Regions from separate parts of the Streptococcus sp. Z554 genome, predicted to be linked through region 1. Evidence: predicted binding sites of a transcription regulator. Region 1 holds the regulator's gene; each other region holds the start of a gene.
What was found. The regulator Rex, encoded in region 1, represses fermentation and respiration genes when NADH is low (regulators of the CRP and FNR family bind a similar motif). The targets are predictions, from matches to a motif close to TTGTGAANTANTTCACAA.

Region 1 (5,976 bases):
ACGGAGTTTTATTTTTAGCTCTCCGACAGCTTGAATGTAAGGATCTAAAAATTCTTCCCATTCTGTAATCATATAACTATTGCATCCAATTCTTTAAGCAGTATCATTTATCTAGTTTTTGATTTTCTCATGAAAATCATATACAATAAATACAATGCTTATTATACCATAAATCGCTTTCAAATATAAAGAAAAGGTTGAAAAAATGAAACATTTAGAAATTGAAATGAAAACACTTCTCACTGAAGAAGAATATGACCGATTGCAAGCTCAATTTTTAGAAGTCACACCAGTTACACAGAAAAATTACTACTTAGATACGCCTGATTTTTATCTTCGCCAACATAAAATTGCTATGCGTATTCGTACCTTCGATACAAGCGCTGAATTGACCATAAAAATCCCTCAAGAAGTTGGAAATATGGAATACAACCAAGCGCTTACTCTGGAGGAAGCTAACTTTTGTCTTGAAGAATGTAAACTCCCTCAGGGGATGATTATGGAGGAATTAAACAGTCGGGGACTCTCACCAAATGGTTGGGTTGTTTTAGGTTGTTTAACAACCGTTCGTTACGAAAAAGAAACAGCTATTGGACTCATGGCCCTTGATCAAAGCCACTACTTCGATATTGTTGATTATGAACTTGAACTGGAAGTAGAAAACGGCGTCCAAGGGAACCTTGATTTTCAAGAGTTTTTACGAGCAAATGAAATCCAGTATAAGAAAGGTCCTTCAAAATTAGTACGATTTATAGAAAATATGAAAAAATACTGAAATAATCTTCTTTTTTTGATAAAATAGAAGGGATAAAAAATAATTGAGTCTGCGAAAGAAAACACTTTCTTTTAAATTTGTTATTTTCGCTGATTCACACAGTTTATAGAGGACGGTTTATCAATGTCAGATACAAAAAATATGAAGCTTTTTTCGCTTTCATCCAATCATGAAATTGCTCAAAAGATTGCAGATGCTGCTGGTGTTCCACTTGGAAAAGTATCTTCTCGTCAGTTCTCTGATGGCGAAATCCAAGTTAACATTGAAGAAAGTGTACGTGGATATGATGTTTACATTATTCAGTCTACTTCTTATCCCGTTAGCAATCATTTAATGGAGCTTTTAATCACGGTCGACGCTTGTGTTCGTGCTAGTGCAAATACAATTAATGTTGTTATGCCTTATTTTGGTTATGCACGTCAAGACCGTATTGCTTCTTCTCGCGAGCCTCTTACAGCTAAACTTGTTGCTAATATGTTGGTAAAAGCTGGAGTTAGTCGTGTATTGACTCTCGATCTTCATGCTGTTCAGGTTCAAGGTTTCTTTGATATTCCTGTAGATAACCTCTACACTATTCCACTTTTTGCTAAACATTACTGCGATAAAGGGTTAACTGGTTCAGATGTGGTTGTTGTTAGTCCTAAAAACTCTGGTGTAAAACGTGCTCGTAGTCTTGCAGAATACCTCGATGCACCAATTGCTATCATTGATTATGCACAAGATGATTCTGAACGCAGTCAAGGTTACATTATCGGTGATGTCGAAGGTAAGAAGGCAATCCTGATTGATGACATTCTTAACACCGGACGCACTTTCTCTGAAGCAGCTAGAATTCTAGAACGCGATGGAGCAACTGACATTTACGCAGTATCAAGTCATGGACTTTTCGTTAACGGTGCTGCAGAGTTGTTAGATGCAGCTAATATCAAAGAAATCCTAGTTACAGATTCTGTATTGACAGAAAGTAAAAAACCTAAAAACGTACAATACATCACTGCTAGCGAATTGATTGGTGATGCAATGGTTCGTATTCACTCAAGAAAACCAGTTAGTCCACTATTTAAATAGAAATTAGGTGAGTTTTTGATTTATTTAGATAATGCTGCTACGACCCCCATGTCATCTGCAGCTATCTCAGCAATGACTCAAGTCATGCAGGAGACTTATGGCAATCCTTCTAGTATTCATGGTCATGGGCGTCAAGCGGGAAAATTATTACGTGAAGCCCGTCAAGAGTTAGCTGGTTTACTAGGTACAAAGCCCCAACACATTTTCTTCACTTCGGGTGGTACAGAAAGTAATAATACAGCTATTATCGGCTACTGTCTTCGTCATCAAAATCGTGGGAAACATATTATTACTACTGCTATCGAGCATCATTCAGTTCTTGAGCCGATCGAATATTTGGTAGAAAATTTCGGATTTGAAGTAACGATCTTAAAACCTGAAAATCAAGATATCACGGCAGACCAAGTGAAAAATGCACTGCGTGACGATACCATTCTTGTTTCAACTATGTATGTCAACAACGAAACAGGTACTCTATTACCTATAGCTGAGATTGGTACAGTTCTAAAAGAACATCCAGCAGCTTATCATGTCGATGCTGTTCAAGCGGTTGGGAAATTAGAGATTCTTCCTGAAGAACTAGGAATAGATTTCCTCAGTGCTTCTGCCCATAAATTTCATGGTCCGAAGGGTATCGGTTTCCTATACGCTGCTTCTACAGATTTTGACTCTTACCTACATGGAGGAGATCAAGAGCAGAAAAAAAGAGCAGGAACAGAAAATCTTCCTGCAATTATAGGGATGGTTGCAGCCCTTAAGGACGATCTTGAACATTTAGAAAGCAACTTTGAAAAAGTTCAAAAGTTACAGGAAATATTTTTAACTGAATTGAATGGGACAGCCTATTATCTCAATCAAGGTAAGGAAAATCTTCCCTATGTCCTCAATATCGGATTTCCAGGCCAACGCAATGATCTGCTACTCCTTCGTTTGGATCTTGAAGGTATTTCTATTTCAACGGGTTCTGCTTGTACAGCTGGTGTTGTACAGGTCAGTCATGTTCTTCAAGCCTTCTACGGAGAAGAATCTCCTCGCTTACACGAGTCTGTACGCGTCAGCATTTCACCTCAAAATACAGAACAAGAAATGATAACTCTTGCTAAAACTTTTAAAAATATCATCGGAGGATAAACTTAATGGCATTTGAACAAACGATTAAACTTAAAAATTGTCGTTACGATTACACACTTAGTCCAACTGTTAAAAAATTTACGCTTAAAGATAATACTTTTTTTGAAACTAAAGTTGGTAACTATGAATTAACGCGTCTACTTGAAAAAGTTCCAAATAGTGGAGAAGGATTCCAACTTAAGATTATCATCAACAAAGACTTAACTGGTGTAAAAATCAATATCACTGATAAATTTGGTCTACGTTTAGTTGATATCTTCAAATCAGAAGAAACTCATATCCACCAAGAGAAATTCTACTTTTTGATGGATAGCCTGGTTGAACGTGGCATATTTACAAAAAGCGAAAGATAGAAGGTTGTTATGTTTCGATTAACTTATAAAGATGCCTATCAAGTAGTGCGTATTCAAGAATACGAAGACTATGAAGCTCTTATGCTTTCTCTATCAGGCTGTGTGACGCTTCCTGATACGACTGTTGTCACATCACTGACCCACAATGGGGTTAAAATCTATCAAGGTCTTCTTGGAAATCTTTATCGTTTTTTAACAACCTATCACGAAAATACCTAAACTAAGATTTTTCTTAGTTTTTTTTCGTTATTGTTGCAATTTTCACAAGCTTTCTATAAAATAGTAGATAGAAAGGTTGTGATTTTGTGAAAGAAAAACAGTCTGCTATTCCAAAAGCAACAGCAAAGAGACTTTCTCTCTATTACCGTATTTTTAAAAGATTTAATGCCGAGAAAATTGAAAGAGCTAATTCCAAACAAATTGCAGAAGCCATTGGAATTGATTCTGCCACTGTTCGTCGTGACTTCTCTTACTTTGGCGAACTTGGACGTCGTGGATTTGGCTATGATGTCAAAAAGCTCATGAACTTTTTCGCTGATCTTTTAAATGATAATTCTATTACCAATGTTATGCTTGTGGGTATTGGAAATATGGGACATGCCCTCCTCCACTACCGCTTTCATGAGCGTAACAAGATGAAAATCATCATGGCTTTTGATCTAGATGATCATCCAGAGGTCGGCACTCGAACTCCTGATGGTGTTCCAATCTATGGAATCTCTCAAATTAAGGAAAAAATTAAAGATGCTGATGTAAAAACAGCTATTCTAACAGTCCCTAGTGTTAAATCGCAAGAAGTTGCTGATCTTCTGGTCGATGCTGGTATCAAAGGTATCCTTAGTTTTTCTCCTGTTCACCTACATCTTCCAAAAGATGTAGTTGTTCAGTATGTCGATCTCACAAGCGAACTTCAAACCCTCCTCTATTTCATGCGTAAAGAGGATTAGAAAGCGAAATTATTTATGAAGAAACCAGTTATTGGGATTACAGGAAATGAAAAAACTCATCCAGATGATGAACTGATGATGAGTTATGCTGCGAAAGGCTTTATAGAAGGTGTTAAAGAAGCCGGAGGAATTCCCATTATCCTACCAATTGGTGATGAAGAAATGGCTCGTTACTACGTTAGCCTAATTGATAAACTCATCCTAACTGGTGGACAAAATGTTGACCCAAAATTCTATGGTGAACCAAAAGCTATTGATAGCGACGATTACCACCTTCAACGCGATATTTTTGAGTTAGCCCTCATTAAAGAAGCAATCAAGCAAAAGAAACCGATTTTCTCTGTCTGTCGTGGAACTCAACTCTTTAACGTGGCTATGGGTGGTTCTCTCTATCAAGAGATTGAGGATCATTGGCAAGACTGTTCGGCCGAATACACGACCCAACGCCTCATAACTGAACCAGATACGATTCTCCGAGAAATATATGGGGAAATCTCTCATATCAACTCTTTTCACCATCAAAGCATTAAGGACCTAGCTCCGAATCTAAAGGTTGTAGCTCATGATCCTAAAGATGGTATTATCGAAGCTGTTACAACTACAGACGGCTTCCCTTATCTTGGTGTTCAATGGCATCCAGAATTCCTTTTTGAAAATCGTCCCAAAGATAAAACACTTTTTGACTATGTCGTCAATGAACTGTAAAACCTGTATTATATACAGGTTTTTTATATCATATCTGTCTTCTCACGATAACTAAAATAATCGGAGTGAGAGACGATTAGATGGTCTAATAGGACCAACCCCATCAACTCACAGGCTTCTTTAACAAGCTTGGTAACATGGTCATCGTTGGGACTGGGAACCACTGCTCCTGAAGGATGATTATGAACTAGAATTACTGACGTTGCCATATGTTTCAAGGCGTAGTGGAGAATCTCTCTAGGTTCAGCAATACTTCTAGTAGCTGAGCCGATAAAAATGGTTTGCTGATGAATGATTTGATTTTGAGTATTTAGATAGAGCGCCACCAGGTGCTCTTGTTTTTTATCTCCCAGCTCAGCTTGCATCTTTTTAGCTAACTTTCGACTACTGAGGATACTCTCCATCTCTACAGTTTCTCGTTTATGAATCCGGTAACCTAGTTCAATCATGGCTTGTAGTTCGATAGCTTTAACTCGTCCAATACCTGATAAAGTCTGCAATTCTTGTAGACTCATTTTTTTTAAATCTGTTAAGCAAGTCAGCTGATTTAAAACCTTCTGCGCAATTTCAAAAACATTAGCTTGTTTGGTACCTGTCCTTAATAATATAGCCAATAATTCCTGATTGCTCAGAGCTCCTACTCCTTCTCTTACTAATCTTTCTCGTGGTAAGAGTGAATCTTCTTGAAATGAAATACTATACATAAAAATCCTCCTCACTTTATTATTCGTGAGAAGGATGCTTAATTTCATAAAAACTAGTTATTTTTAGATTTTTTCAAGCGCTAGACGTAAATCTTCAATCAAATCATCGACATTTTCTAGTCCAATTGATAGACGAATTTGATTTTTAGTTACTCCTGCTGCTTCTAGATCTGAATCAGACAACTGAGCATGTGTTGTAGTTGCTGGATGAACTACTAATGATTTTGCATCTGCCACGTTAGCAAGGTTTGAAAAGATTTCTAAGCTGTCAATCACTTTACGTGCTTCTGCTT
Region 2 (5,976 bases), on a different contig from region 1:
GGGTCATCATAAAAGTCTTGTCCATATGGTCAAAGTCGCTAGGTACACCATTTTTAAAATAAGGTGACTCACGTCTTAGAAAGGCCATATAGCTAGCCAGTTGCTTTTTCTGATAGTTTTCTAAAGCTTCTCGAGACTTAAAATGATGAAGCCACCGAGTTTGGATAAACGTTTTAAGAAAGGTTATTTTTTTCATACAAAATCCGCTCAATCCTTTCTACAGGGTCGTGGCTGACAACTACCTCAATACCGTCTATCAAGACTTCTTCCAGTAACTCTGTTCCCTTAATATAGTCAGCCTTGCTATCTTGAACCAAGGAAGGAATCAGGTGCATCTGCTTGGTATAAGGCAAGAGGTCTATTCCCCAACAAAGATCCGCCGCGATAAAAAGATGATAGTCTGGAATAAAGAGACAAGCTTGCCCCTTGGCATGCCCATCTATCGAAGCTACAAGGATACTTCCGTCTCCAAACAGATCCTTGGTAGGCCGATAGTTAAAGTTAGCATTCTGCTGATCTGCCTTAATAACTGTCAACTTTTCCTCAAAAGTAGTCGGCAAAAATTCTTTAAAAATTAAATCTTTTAGTTTTGGTTTCTTATAAACATCATACACTTCCTGAGTCAGGATAAAGTTTGCATAAGGAAAGAAACTAGCCCCTCCCAGATGATCTGGATGTAAATGAGAAAGCAAGACATAGTTAATGTCTTCTGGCTTAATTCCTTTAGCTTTCAGCAAATGTGAAATCTGATCCTTTTCCGTCATTTGAACTGGCGTTCCTAGACGATAAAAGCCATAGCGAAGTTTCCTCTTAATATCATAGTGATAGCCAGTATCATAAAGCAGATACCCCTTTTCCCTATGCTTGATTAAAAAGACACCTGCTGGAAAAGTCATCTTTCTATTCTTGACACCCTTAAAGAGTAAGCCGGTATAACTAGTACAATATCCTGCTGGGAAATACTCAATGCTTTCGATAATCTTGGACATATTGCTCTATCCCTTCTGAAATACTTATTTTTGGATGATAACCCAGCTCCTTCTCAGCCTTACTAATATCAAGAGTCTGACTATAGCGAAGCAGGTAATAGGTATAGCGTGTCAGGGCTGGCTCCCCTTTAAGATTCAGAGTTTTGTATAGAAATTCTAAACTACTGGCAATTCCCGATAAGAGAGATGCTGGAATTTTTCTATATTTGATTGGATAACCCAAACCTGTCAAACTTTCTTCTAGCAAATCCCTAAAAGCTCTTGGCTCGCCATTAGTGATGTTATAGATATCACCTTTTGCTTCTGGAACTTCTAAAGCTAAACGAATTGCCAAAGCTACATTTTCCACACAGGTCATGTCCATGAGCTGACGCCCATCTCCAATCAAAGGAATTCCTATTTTTTGACTAAGATTGATCACCCGTGGCAAAATACTGGTATCTCCAATCCCAAAAAGCCCCCGAGGTCTCAAGATGATACTAGGAACATCTGGATAATCTTTAAAGAGTTTCTCCGAAGCTAATTTACTACGAATATAATTATTGAGATTGTTTTCCTCTGGAGCATCACTTTCTTTGATAGCCAGCTGATCCTTAGGAGCAGCATAGATACTTGGTGAAGATACATAGACTAAGCGCTGAATCCCAGCTTGGCGACAAGCTTCGAGAACCGTTTTAGTCCCTAAAACATTGGCCTGATAAAAATCTTCCCACGGACCCCAAACTGTTGACAGAGCTCCCGCATGAACGACCATATCCATCCCCTTACAAGCTTCTCCCACATCCTCAGCTTTGGTTAGGTCCCCTTGAAAAAAACTGACCGAAGAATTCTCTAAGGAGTGACCAACTTTTCTATTTCTACCAAAAGCTCGGACCTGATAACCATGCTCGACTAATTCTTCGACTACATATTTACCCAAGAAACCTGTCGCTCCAGTTACTAAGACTGTTTTCATTTTTCTTTCTCCTTATTTGCTAGCAGACGATGAATTTCGTTCTCTAAAATTTCCGTCGGATGATAAGACTGTGCTGCTTGGCGCAAAGTCTCTAATTCTGGCCAATTTTCTTTAGCTAACAGCTCCTCAAAGGCTTGTCCAATGGCCTTGCTATTATCTCTTTTAGCTGAGAAAGCAACACCGGCTTCAACCCCACGAACAGCATAATCAAATTGGTCATAATCATGAGGCAGAATCAAAGCTGGTTTACCATAAATAATACATTGATAAAAAATCCCAGCTCCACCATGATGAATGACATAATCCATCTGAGGGATGTACTCCTTATAAGGGAGATAAGAAACAAGGGACAGATTCTCCATGAGATTCTCACATTGAAAAGCTTCCCCACCAACTCCACGAGTCACAAAAAAGTGACATTCCGGATGAGCTTTCGCAAGTTGCTTAGCTTGATAGATAAGGTTCTCTTTAGCCCAAGCTAGCTGTGTCCCACAAGTTACCAAAACTTTCTTTCGCTCTATAAAAGGAGTTAAATCTAAAGGATAATCCTCTCCAGCCTCAACTGAAGCCCCTGATGGGCCCACCCAACGAAAATGCTTAGGAAACCCTTTCTTCAACTCCACTTCTTTCATCCCAACACCTAAGATAGAATAGGGAGAATAAATAGTTTCTTGGCCTTTCTGATTGTAAAGTTTAAAATGATAACGCCTTAAGCGGTCTCGTAATAAAAAAGTTACTATCCGTTTTCCCAAATGAGTTATTTTTCTTCCAAGAAACTGTTGTAAAACTTGCCAGTTATTCCGGGGAGACCCCATTCCTCCAAAGAAACAAGGAGGTCCCTCTGTCGTTTCAATCGCAAACTGGGTCGCCATAGTTGTTATCCACGGAATCCCCATCTGCTCAGCTACAAGTCCGCCAGATAGTGTGATAAAGTCCACTATGACAATATCCGGACGGTGATTTGTCCATTCTTGGATTAATTGGTCCGAAACTAGGTTTATTAAATCAAGACTAGCAGACAACTGCCGATAGGCTGAAATAATTCCTAACTGCTCCTTATTGTTGGCAGCTTTTTCAAATTCCTTTACGTGTCCCTCTAAAATGGGAAGAACCTGAAAACCAACCGCCTCTGCAACAGCCTTTTTCTGAGGACCAGTGAATAAACGAATCTCATACTGAGGATTTTGTAATAGTGGTGCAAGTAAATTCAAAGTAGGATAGAGATGCCCACTTAAGGGAACAGCCACTACATCGATTTTGATTTTCTTCATAACCCTAGCATATCAAATTTTCCAAAAAAGAACTATCACAAGGATAGTTCTTCTTAAATATTATTGGTTTTAAATCATAGGAATAGTATTTGGTTTCCTAATACATTAATTGAATATTCGGGAGGAATTCCTAATGTAAGAATCTTAAATTTACAATCCCTAAAAGATTTTCCAAATGAGCTTTGCTTAGAACAATTCCTTATAGAAAGCAATAGTTTCTTCCAAAGTTGGCATGAATGGATTACCTGGTGCACAAGCATCAATCAAGGCATTCTTAGAAAGGTATTCAAAGTCAAAGTCTTTTTCTTCGATACCAAGTTCTGTCAATTTCTTAGGAATACCGACAGTTTCAGAAAGTTTTTCAATTTCAGAAATAGCATAAGCCGCACATTCTTCATCTGATTTTCCTTCGATTTGCATACCCAAGGCCTTAGCAACATTACGGAAGGCTACAGGTACACGTTTGGCATTTTCACGCTCAACGACTGGCAAAAGCATAGCACAGCAAACGCCATGAGGCAAGTTATAGACAGCACCCAATTGGTGAGCCATTGAGTGAACATAGCCAAGTCCAGCATTGTTAAAGCTCATTCCTCCAAGGAAGATAGCATTAACCATACCTTCACGAGCTTCGATGTCGTGTCCGTTTTCTACTGCACGTGGAAGATATTCTTTGATCAACTCGATAGCTCCGATAGAGAGTTTCTTGGTCACATCATAAGCACCTGGTGTTACCAAAGCTTCAACAGCGTGAGTAAGAGCATCCATACCAGTAGCAGCAGTCAAAGCTTGAGGTTTTGAAATCATCAATTCAGGGTCATTAACAGAGATAAGAGCAAGACTGTTCTTATCAACCATTACCATTTTAACCTTACGCTCTTCATCAGTGATAACGTAGTTGATGGTAATTTCTGCTGATGTACCTGCAGTAGTATTGATAGCTACAACAGGAAGGCCTTTTTGAGCAGACTTATGCAAACCTTCATAATCCTGTGGCTTACCGCCATTAGTAGCGATTATAGAAATACAGCTAGCTGCATCCTGTGGAGAGCCACCACCGACAGAGATGATAAAGTCACAGTTATGCTCTTTCAAAGCAGCGACCCCATCCATAACATTTTTACAAGTAGGGTTAGGTTCAACATCACTAAAGATAACGTAAGCAATCCCTTCATCATCTAAAGGTTTTAAAATTTTTGGCAAGATATCACTTGATTCTATATACTTATCTGTCACCAAAAGAGCCTTAGTATAGCCTAACTCCTTAACATAAGGCCCAACTTCATTTACCACACCTTTACCAATAAGGTTGACTGCTGGAACGTAAAATGTTGCCATATTTTTTCCTCCTTGCGTTTTTCACGCTATATATTTAGGTTAATTATATAATATATTTCCTATATTTTCAAATATTTGTGATTTTTTTAACAAATAATAATTTTTTTAAATATTTCAGCAAAGATTTATAAGTAAATAAAAGTCAGCCAAAACTGAGAGAAATTATTTTATTGAGAGGTTACATAGAAACTTCATGATAAACAAAAAGGCTCAATAATATTTGTAGTGGGTAAATCCCCTATGGATATTATGAAGCCTATTTTGTTGTAGAAAAAAATCCCATAAGACCTATAATGAAAAGCGATCAAACCATCATTAGAAAGAATCATATGGAACCATTACGTTTTATTACAAAACTCATTGACATTAAAGACCTTAATATCCAATTTATGGATGTTGTCAATAGAGATACACACAAGAAAATCCTCGCTAAGCTGGATTATGAGGTCCCAGCTTGGACTGATTGTGGACGTCTGATGAGGAAATATGACTTCCAAAAACCTTCTAACATTTCTTACCTTGAAACAACTAGCATGCCTACTAGAATCATCCTTAGAAAGCGTCGTTTCAAGTGCTATCATTGTTAGAAAATGTCAGTCGCTAAGATTTTTATCGTCAAAAAGAAACATCAAATTCCTCGTATTATTCATCAAAAAATTGCTCAGGAGCTGGTTGAAAAGACGTCTATGACCGACATTGCTCAACAGCTAACCATTTCAACGTCAACTGTCATTCGAAAGCTCAATGATTTTCACTTTAAGCATAATTTTTCTCGTCTTCCTGTGCTTATGTCCTGAGATGTTGAAACAGTCTCTCAGACTGTTTCACTCCCAAAAGCTAAAATCGTTCTGGATCGCATTCACCCTTCGTTATTATATTTCTAAACTCAGGCTAAAATACTCCACTGGACTGTTTTACTCCAACACTTAAGCCGTGCTATGAGTCTCATTCATGTTGAAGTAATAAATCAATTTGAACGAAAATCTCCTGAATACAAGCCTATCAAGCGCTATTGGAAACTAATCCAACAGGATAGTCGTAAACTAAGCGATAAGCGATTTTATCGTCCTACTTTTCGTATGCACTTAACCAATAAAGAGATTCTAGACAAACTATTGAGCTATTCAGAAGACTTGAAATACCACAATAATCTCTATCAGCTCTTGCTTTTTCAGACTGTCTTTAAGACCTTTCTAAAGGACAAATAGAAAATCGTCAACTTCCTTCAGATACTCTATTCAAATGCAAAACTGGAAGCTACGAATAATCTCATCAAACTTATCAAACTAAATGCTTTAGGTTTTCGAAACTTTGATAACTTTAAGAAACGAATTTTCATCGCTCTGAACATCAAAAAAGAAAGGACGAAATTTGTCTTTTCTCGAGCCTAGCTTTACTTCAACCCACTACAGTTGACAAAGAG
Region 3 (5,976 bases), on a different contig from region 1:
GAGAAGTTACTGGGATAATTAAATGTACCTTGTCCAATTGGACAGGGGTGATTTATAAAATTCCTCGAATTCAATTGGCTGATTTAAAATCACGTGATGAAATGAAGCAAAGTGGCATTTATTTCCTATTTGGTCGTAATGAGGATAAGCAAAAGGATGTTACCTACATCGGGCAGGCGACGAATCGCAAAAATGGTGAAGGTGTCCTTTTACGTGTTCAGGAACATACTCGTGACAACCATGCAGATTATTTTAATGATGTCATTATTTTGACGACGCAGAATAACTCCTTTGGCCCCACGGAAATTAGTTACTTGGAAAATAAATTTACACAGCTGGCAAAGGACACGGGGCGCTTCATTGTAAAAAATGGGAATGAGCCCAATTCTGGGAATGTAACAGAAGAAAAGCAGTCAGAGTTAGATGAGGTTGTGGAAAACACTTTGATGATTGTAGGGACCTTAGGGTACCGAGTGTTTGTTCCTATGACCAAGAAAACAAATCAGAATGTTTCTGATGATAATTTAACTTATCTCTATCTAAAGCGAAAAACAAAGAAATCAAATCGAATGATTGAAGCTATCTGTGAACAGACTTCGGAGGGTTTTGTTGTTTTAGAAGGCAGTCAAGTTGATGAAGTTGATTCATCCGCAATACCAGCAAGTCTAAAAGAATTGCGTGAGGAATTAATCAAGTCAAATGTGATTAAAGATGGTGTTTTACAAGAAAAACAACTGTTCTCCAGTCCATCTTATGCAGCTGCTTTTGTGCTAGGAATGAATACGAATGGACGAACTGATTGGAAAAATAAGGACGGCAAGACTTTAAAAGAATTAGAAGAAATGGAGGGTTAAGGAGAATCAGATGGAAACATGGCAAGAGTTAAAAGTTACAGTCAAGCGTGAGGGAGAGGAGCTGGTCTCTAATCTCCTGATTGAGTTAGGTGCCCAAGGGGTAGTAATCGAAGACAGTATGGACTATGTGGGAAATGTGGACCGCTTCGGTGAGATTTTCCCTGAGGTCGAGCAACAGGAAGAAATCGTAGTGACCGCCTACTACCCTGAAACGGTTGATGTAGTGGCAGTGGAGACTGATTTGCAGGCTCGCTTGGCAGAATTGACAGATTTTATGGATTTGGGCGAGGTTAAGATTGGCACGACTGCCTTGGCTGAGGAAGACTGGGCGGATAACTGGAAGAAATACTATGAACCAGCCCGCATCACTCGTGACTTGACTATTGTGCCGTCATGGACGGACTATGAGGCTACTGCGGGAGAAAAGATTATCAAGCTGGATCCTGGTATGGCCTTTGGGACTGGAACACACCCGACGACTAAGATGAGTCTTTTTGCCTTGGAGCAGGTCCTTCGTGGTGGCGAAACAGTACTAGATGTGGGGACAGGTTCAGGGGTTCTTTCCATTGCCAGCTCTCTTCTGGGTGCCAAGGAAATCTTTGCCTATGATCTGGATGATGTGGCGGTTCGTGTCGCTCAGGAAAATATTGAGCTCAATCCGGGCATGGAAAATATCCATGTGGCGCCAGGCGATTTGCTCAAGGGAGTGGAGATTGAGGCAGACGTCATCGTGGCCAACATCTTGGCGGGTATTCTCATTCATCTAACGGATGATGCTTATCGTTTGGTCAAGGACGAAGGCTATCTTATCATGAGTGGCATTATTAAGGACAAGTGGGACATGGTGCGTGAGTCAGCAGAAGCGGCTGGATTTTTCCTCGAAACCCACATGATCCAAGGGGAGTGGAATGCCTGTGTCTTCAAGAAGACCAAGGATATTTCTGGTGTGATTGGAGGCTAGCATGCAGCAGTATTTTGTCAAGGGGAGTGCAATCTCACCTGTCACTATCGAGGACAAGGAAACCAGCAAGCACATGTTTCAGGTCATGCGCCTGAAGGAAAATGATGAGGTTACTTTAGTTTTTGATGATGGGATCAAGCGTTTGGCGCGCGTGGTAAATGTGGAAGCACGTCAGTTTGAGTTGGTTGAAGAATTAGCTGACAATGTAGAACTACCAGTCCAAGTGACCATTGCCTCTGGCTTTCCCAAGGGAGATAAGCTCGAGTTCATCACTCAAAAGGTGACGGAACTAGGTGCTAGTCAAATCTGGGCCTTCCCTGCCGACTGGTCAGTCGCTAAGTGGGACGGCAAAAAATTGGGCAAGAAAATCGAAAAACTAGAAAAAATCGCCCTTGGAGCAGCCGAGCAAAGCAAGCGGAATCTTGTCCCAAGCATTACCCTTTTTGAAAAAAAGGTAGACTTTCTAGCTCAGTTAGACCAGTTTGACCGCATCGTGGTGGCTTATGAAGAGTCAGCTAAAGAAGGAGAAAGTGCTGCTTTGATACAAGCAGTCACTGGTCTTGAAAAAGGAGCTAAGTTGCTCTTTATCTTTGGTCCAGAAGGTGGTTTATCCCCTGCAGAAATTGAAAGTTTTACAGCCAAGGGAGCAGTATTGGCAGGGCTTGGTCCTCGCATTCTAAGAGCAGAAACAGCACCACTTTACGCCCTATCAGCCATTAGTGTATTGGTAGAATTAGAGTGAAAATGAATACTTCTTCACTCTTCTATTCTGATACGGTCAATCAGATTATTGCTTATAGTGCAGAGTTAAGGGAATAAAAAAGGATTCCAATGTAGAATCACCAAATAAAAAATGAGGTTGGATTTAATCCAACCTCTTTTTTTTAATTTTAATGGAATTGCATACCACCATCGACGATAATGGTTTGACCTGTAATGTAGTTTGAATCTGGTCCAGCAAGGAAGCTAACCGCTGCAGCGACATCTTCTGGCTCAGATAGGCGTTTCAATGTAATATCTTTTGCGAATGTTTGCATACCCCATTCGTCGTCTTTTCCTGCATTTTTCCCAACTTCGTGAGCGATATCATACATCATTGGTGTTTTAACGATACCTGGAGCATACGCATTAACAGTGATACCTGAATCAGCTAAGTCACGTGCCAATGTTTGAGTAATACCACGAACAGCGAATTTTGTACCACCATAAACAGTCAAGTTTGGATTTCCGACAACACCTGCTTGAGAAGTAGCGTTGATGATTTTACCACCATGACCAAGTGCTTTGAACTGAGCTTGAGCAGCTTGTGCTCCCCAGATTACCCCACCAACGTTAATAGCAAAGGTACGATTGAACTGTTCTTCTGTAATCGTATCTAGAGGTGTAGTCGGAGCGACACCAGCGTTGTTTACCACAACGTTCAAGTCTCCGAAATGGTCTACAACTTTTTGGAAAGCTGCAGCAACCTCCGCTTGTTTAGACACATCTGCTACAACAGCTAAAGCATTCTCTGCTGACAACTCAGCAACTGCTTTTTCAGCTGTTTCAGCATTGTAGTCTAATACTCCAACCTTAAAACCATCTTGGACCAAGCGTTTTGCGATTGCAAAACCGATTCCTTGACCTGCACCTGTAACAATAGCTACTTTAGACATATGATTCCTCCTTTGGTATCCGTGATACCATTTAAACGTTCATAAAAGAACAGCAAAGGGTTATAAGTGAGTCGTGATAGGTTTCTAAAAGAAGTCCTATCGCTTTTTAGTATACACCTTTGTGAAATTTGTGTCAAACAAAGACTGGTTTTTGGGAAAATAAACCCTCTAAGAGTGAAAAAACTATCTGAGACTGGAGCTGAAGACTGGCTCAACCTCCTCAAATCAGGTGGTAGCAAGACACCACTTGAGTCTGCTATGATTATCGGAGCAGATATCTCAACTGATAAATCTCTCCGCGATACCATTCAGTTCTTGTCTGATATGGTTGATCAGATTATCTCCTACAGTGCTGAGTTATGAGTATAAGTAAAAACAGATTGGATTTTTCCAATCTGTTTTGCTTATCCCCAAAAGCTATCTTCTTCAGCTTGATCTGAAGAGAAGAGCCAAACTTCTTTGATTTTCCCGTCTTCAATACGGAAGAGGTCAATCCCGTTCATATTGAGTTCAGTACCATCAGCACGTGTTCCAAGAAAAGTAACATTAGCTGCGACAAAATCCTTATTATCAGAAACCCAATTTGTTATCACCTTAAAGGTTCCATTAGTTTTCTCAGCAAAAGTAGCTAGGTGAGATCCTAGTTGGTCCTTACCAACAACTGTACCAGATATACTATGAGTACCAGGTTGGTGCCAGATAATATCGTCTGCCATCGTTTCAAAGACACCAGGAAAGTCACCAGCAATTAAAGATTGGTTATAAGTATTGAAAATTTCTAAGTTTGTTGACATATATATTCTCCATTTCTTTTTTATGATATAATTGTAACAGTTACAAACAAAAAAACAAGTAGACACTTTTTTGATAGCTAGTATCAAAAGTAGTACTTTTATTGATACTAAAAGATAAATTTTTTTAAAAAAATAGAAAGAAGATATTTTATGACAAATAAAGTGAGTGAGTATGGTATTTGTCCATTTGCGACAACGCAGAGGGTTTTAACGGGGAAATGGGCACTGGTAATCATTTATCAGTTGAGTACGGGTACCAAACGATTTAAAGAATTGCAGAGATTATTGCCTGGGATTACTCAAACTATTTTGACACGTCATCTCCGTCAATTAGAAAAGGATAAGATTGTTCAACGAAAGGTCTATGCCGAAGTTCCACCACGAGTTGAGTACAGCTTAACTGAAATGGGGCAGGAATTCAAAGTTGTTTTAGATGCTGTCGAGAAATGGGGTCTGGATTATATCAAGTTGCTAAATGCTAGTGAGATAAGCGACTGATAAGCTCTATAGAGGAAATGTATTTTTCTGTTTAATTCCTCAATTAAAAGATAGTAAGGCAAACCATTATTTTCCAAGCACTTTTCTTGAAACCCTTTCCTTCTTCTGATAGACTAATACATAGTTTGAAAAAAGGAGACTTAATATGAAAAAATTTGTTGCTGAATTAATCGGTACTTTTATGCTTGTGTTCATCGGAACAGGAGCTGTTGTTTTTGGAAATGGTGTTGAAGGTCTTGGACACCTTGGAATTGCTCTTGCCTTTGGTTTGGCAATCGTAGTTGCAGCTTTCTCAATCGGAACTGTTTCAGGTGCTCACTTGAACCCAGCTGTTTCTATCGCTATGTTTGTTAACAAACGTTTGTCATCTTCAGAACTTGTAAACTACATCCTTGGTCAAGTAGTCGGTGCTTTCCTTGCATCAGGATCTGTGTTCTTCCTCTTGGCAAATTCAGGAATGTCAACTGCAAGTCTTGGTGAAAATGCCTTGGCAAACGGTGTAACTGTCTTTGGTGGTTTCTTGTTTGAAACAATCGCTACTTTCTTGTTTGTTTTGGTTATCATGACTGTAACTTCAGCAAGCAAAGGGAATGGCGCAATCGCTGGTTTGGTGATTGGTTTGTCATTGACAGCTTTGATTCTAGCTGGCTTAAACATCACTGGACTTTCAGTAAACCCAGCTCGTAGCTTGGCTCCTGCTGTATTGGTAGGTGGCGCAGCGCTTCAACAAGTTTGGATTTTCATCCTTGCACCAATCGTTGGTGGAGTTCTTGCAGCCCTTGTTGCTAAAAACTTCCTTGGAACTGAAGAATAATTGAAGCTTAAAAAGCCTTGCTCCTCAGCTTGAGGAACAGGGCTTTTTCGTATTATACTCTTCGAAAATCTCTTCAAACCACGTCAGCTTCCATCTACAACCTCAAAACAGTATTTTGAGCTGACTTCGTCAGTTCTATCCACAACCTTAAAACAGTGTTTTGAGCAACCTTCGGTTAGCTTCCTAATTTGTTCTTTGATTTTCATTGAGTATGAGTTTAACGGTTGTCAATTTTCTCTGGATAAAGGTCGTGTTGGAAGAGGCGTTGTTCTGCCAATCCTTCATACTTGGTTCCAGGTCTACCGTAGTTGTAGTAGGGATCGATTGAAATGCCACCGCGAGGTGTAAATTTTCCCCAGACTTCTAAATAGCGAGGGTCTAGCAAGTTGACCAAGTCTTT

Region 2: a site for Rex is predicted at 4,629-4,646, ahead of ACVC7R_RS08310 (iron-containing alcohol dehydrogenase). Genes of this name have one in related genera too.
Region 3: a site for Rex is predicted at 3,590-3,607, ahead of ACVC7R_RS06410 ((S)-acetoin forming diacetyl reductase). Genes of this name have one in related genera too.

What each region holds. Positions count from the first base shown of each region.
Region 1 covers NZ_JBRKNV010000001.1:267,687-273,662, forward strand. The annotation lists gene ACVC7R_RS01375 (GTP pyrophosphokinase) at 1-72, opposite strand, end outside; gene ACVC7R_RS01380 (CYTH domain-containing protein) at 206-775, shown strand; gene ACVC7R_RS01385 (ribose-phosphate diphosphokinase) at 899-1,843, shown strand; gene ACVC7R_RS01390 (cysteine desulfurase family protein) at 1,859-2,974, shown strand; gene ACVC7R_RS01395 (DUF1831 domain-containing protein) at 2,980-3,327, shown strand; gene ACVC7R_RS01400 (DUF4649 family protein) at 3,337-3,546, shown strand; gene ACVC7R_RS01405 (redox-sensing transcriptional repressor Rex) at 3,633-4,274, shown strand; gene ACVC7R_RS01410 (gamma-glutamyl-gamma-aminobutyrate hydrolase family protein) at 4,290-4,979, shown strand; gene radC (RadC family protein) at 5,003-5,683, opposite strand; gene ACVC7R_RS01420 (O-acetylhomoserine aminocarboxypropyltransferase/cysteine synthase family protein) at 5,747-5,976, opposite strand, start outside.
Region 2 covers NZ_JBRKNV010000011.1:42,768-48,743, forward strand. The annotation lists gene ACVC7R_RS08290 (F390 synthetase-related protein) at 1-196, opposite strand, end outside; gene ACVC7R_RS08295 (MBL fold metallo-hydrolase) at 174-989, opposite strand; gene ACVC7R_RS08300 (NAD-dependent epimerase/dehydratase family protein) at 964-1,944, opposite strand; gene ACVC7R_RS08305 (glycosyltransferase) at 1,941-3,215, opposite strand; gene ACVC7R_RS08310 (iron-containing alcohol dehydrogenase) at 3,402-4,553, opposite strand; partial or broken gene ACVC7R_RS08315 (transposase) at 4,883-5,944, shown strand.
Region 3 covers NZ_JBRKNV010000006.1:47,697-53,672, forward strand. The annotation lists gene ACVC7R_RS06395 (GIY-YIG nuclease family protein) at 1-854, shown strand, start outside; gene prmA (50S ribosomal protein L11 methyltransferase) at 865-1,815, shown strand; gene ACVC7R_RS06405 (16S rRNA (uracil(1498)-N(3))-methyltransferase) at 1,817-2,557, shown strand; gene ACVC7R_RS06410 ((S)-acetoin forming diacetyl reductase) at 2,706-3,470, opposite strand; partial or broken gene ACVC7R_RS06415 (oligoendopeptidase F) at 3,651-3,833, shown strand; gene ACVC7R_RS06420 (nuclear transport factor 2 family protein) at 3,875-4,264, opposite strand; gene ACVC7R_RS06425 (winged helix-turn-helix transcriptional regulator) at 4,415-4,762, shown strand; gene ACVC7R_RS06430 (MIP/aquaporin family protein) at 4,908-5,576, shown strand; gene queF (preQ(1) synthase) at 5,794-5,976, opposite strand, start outside.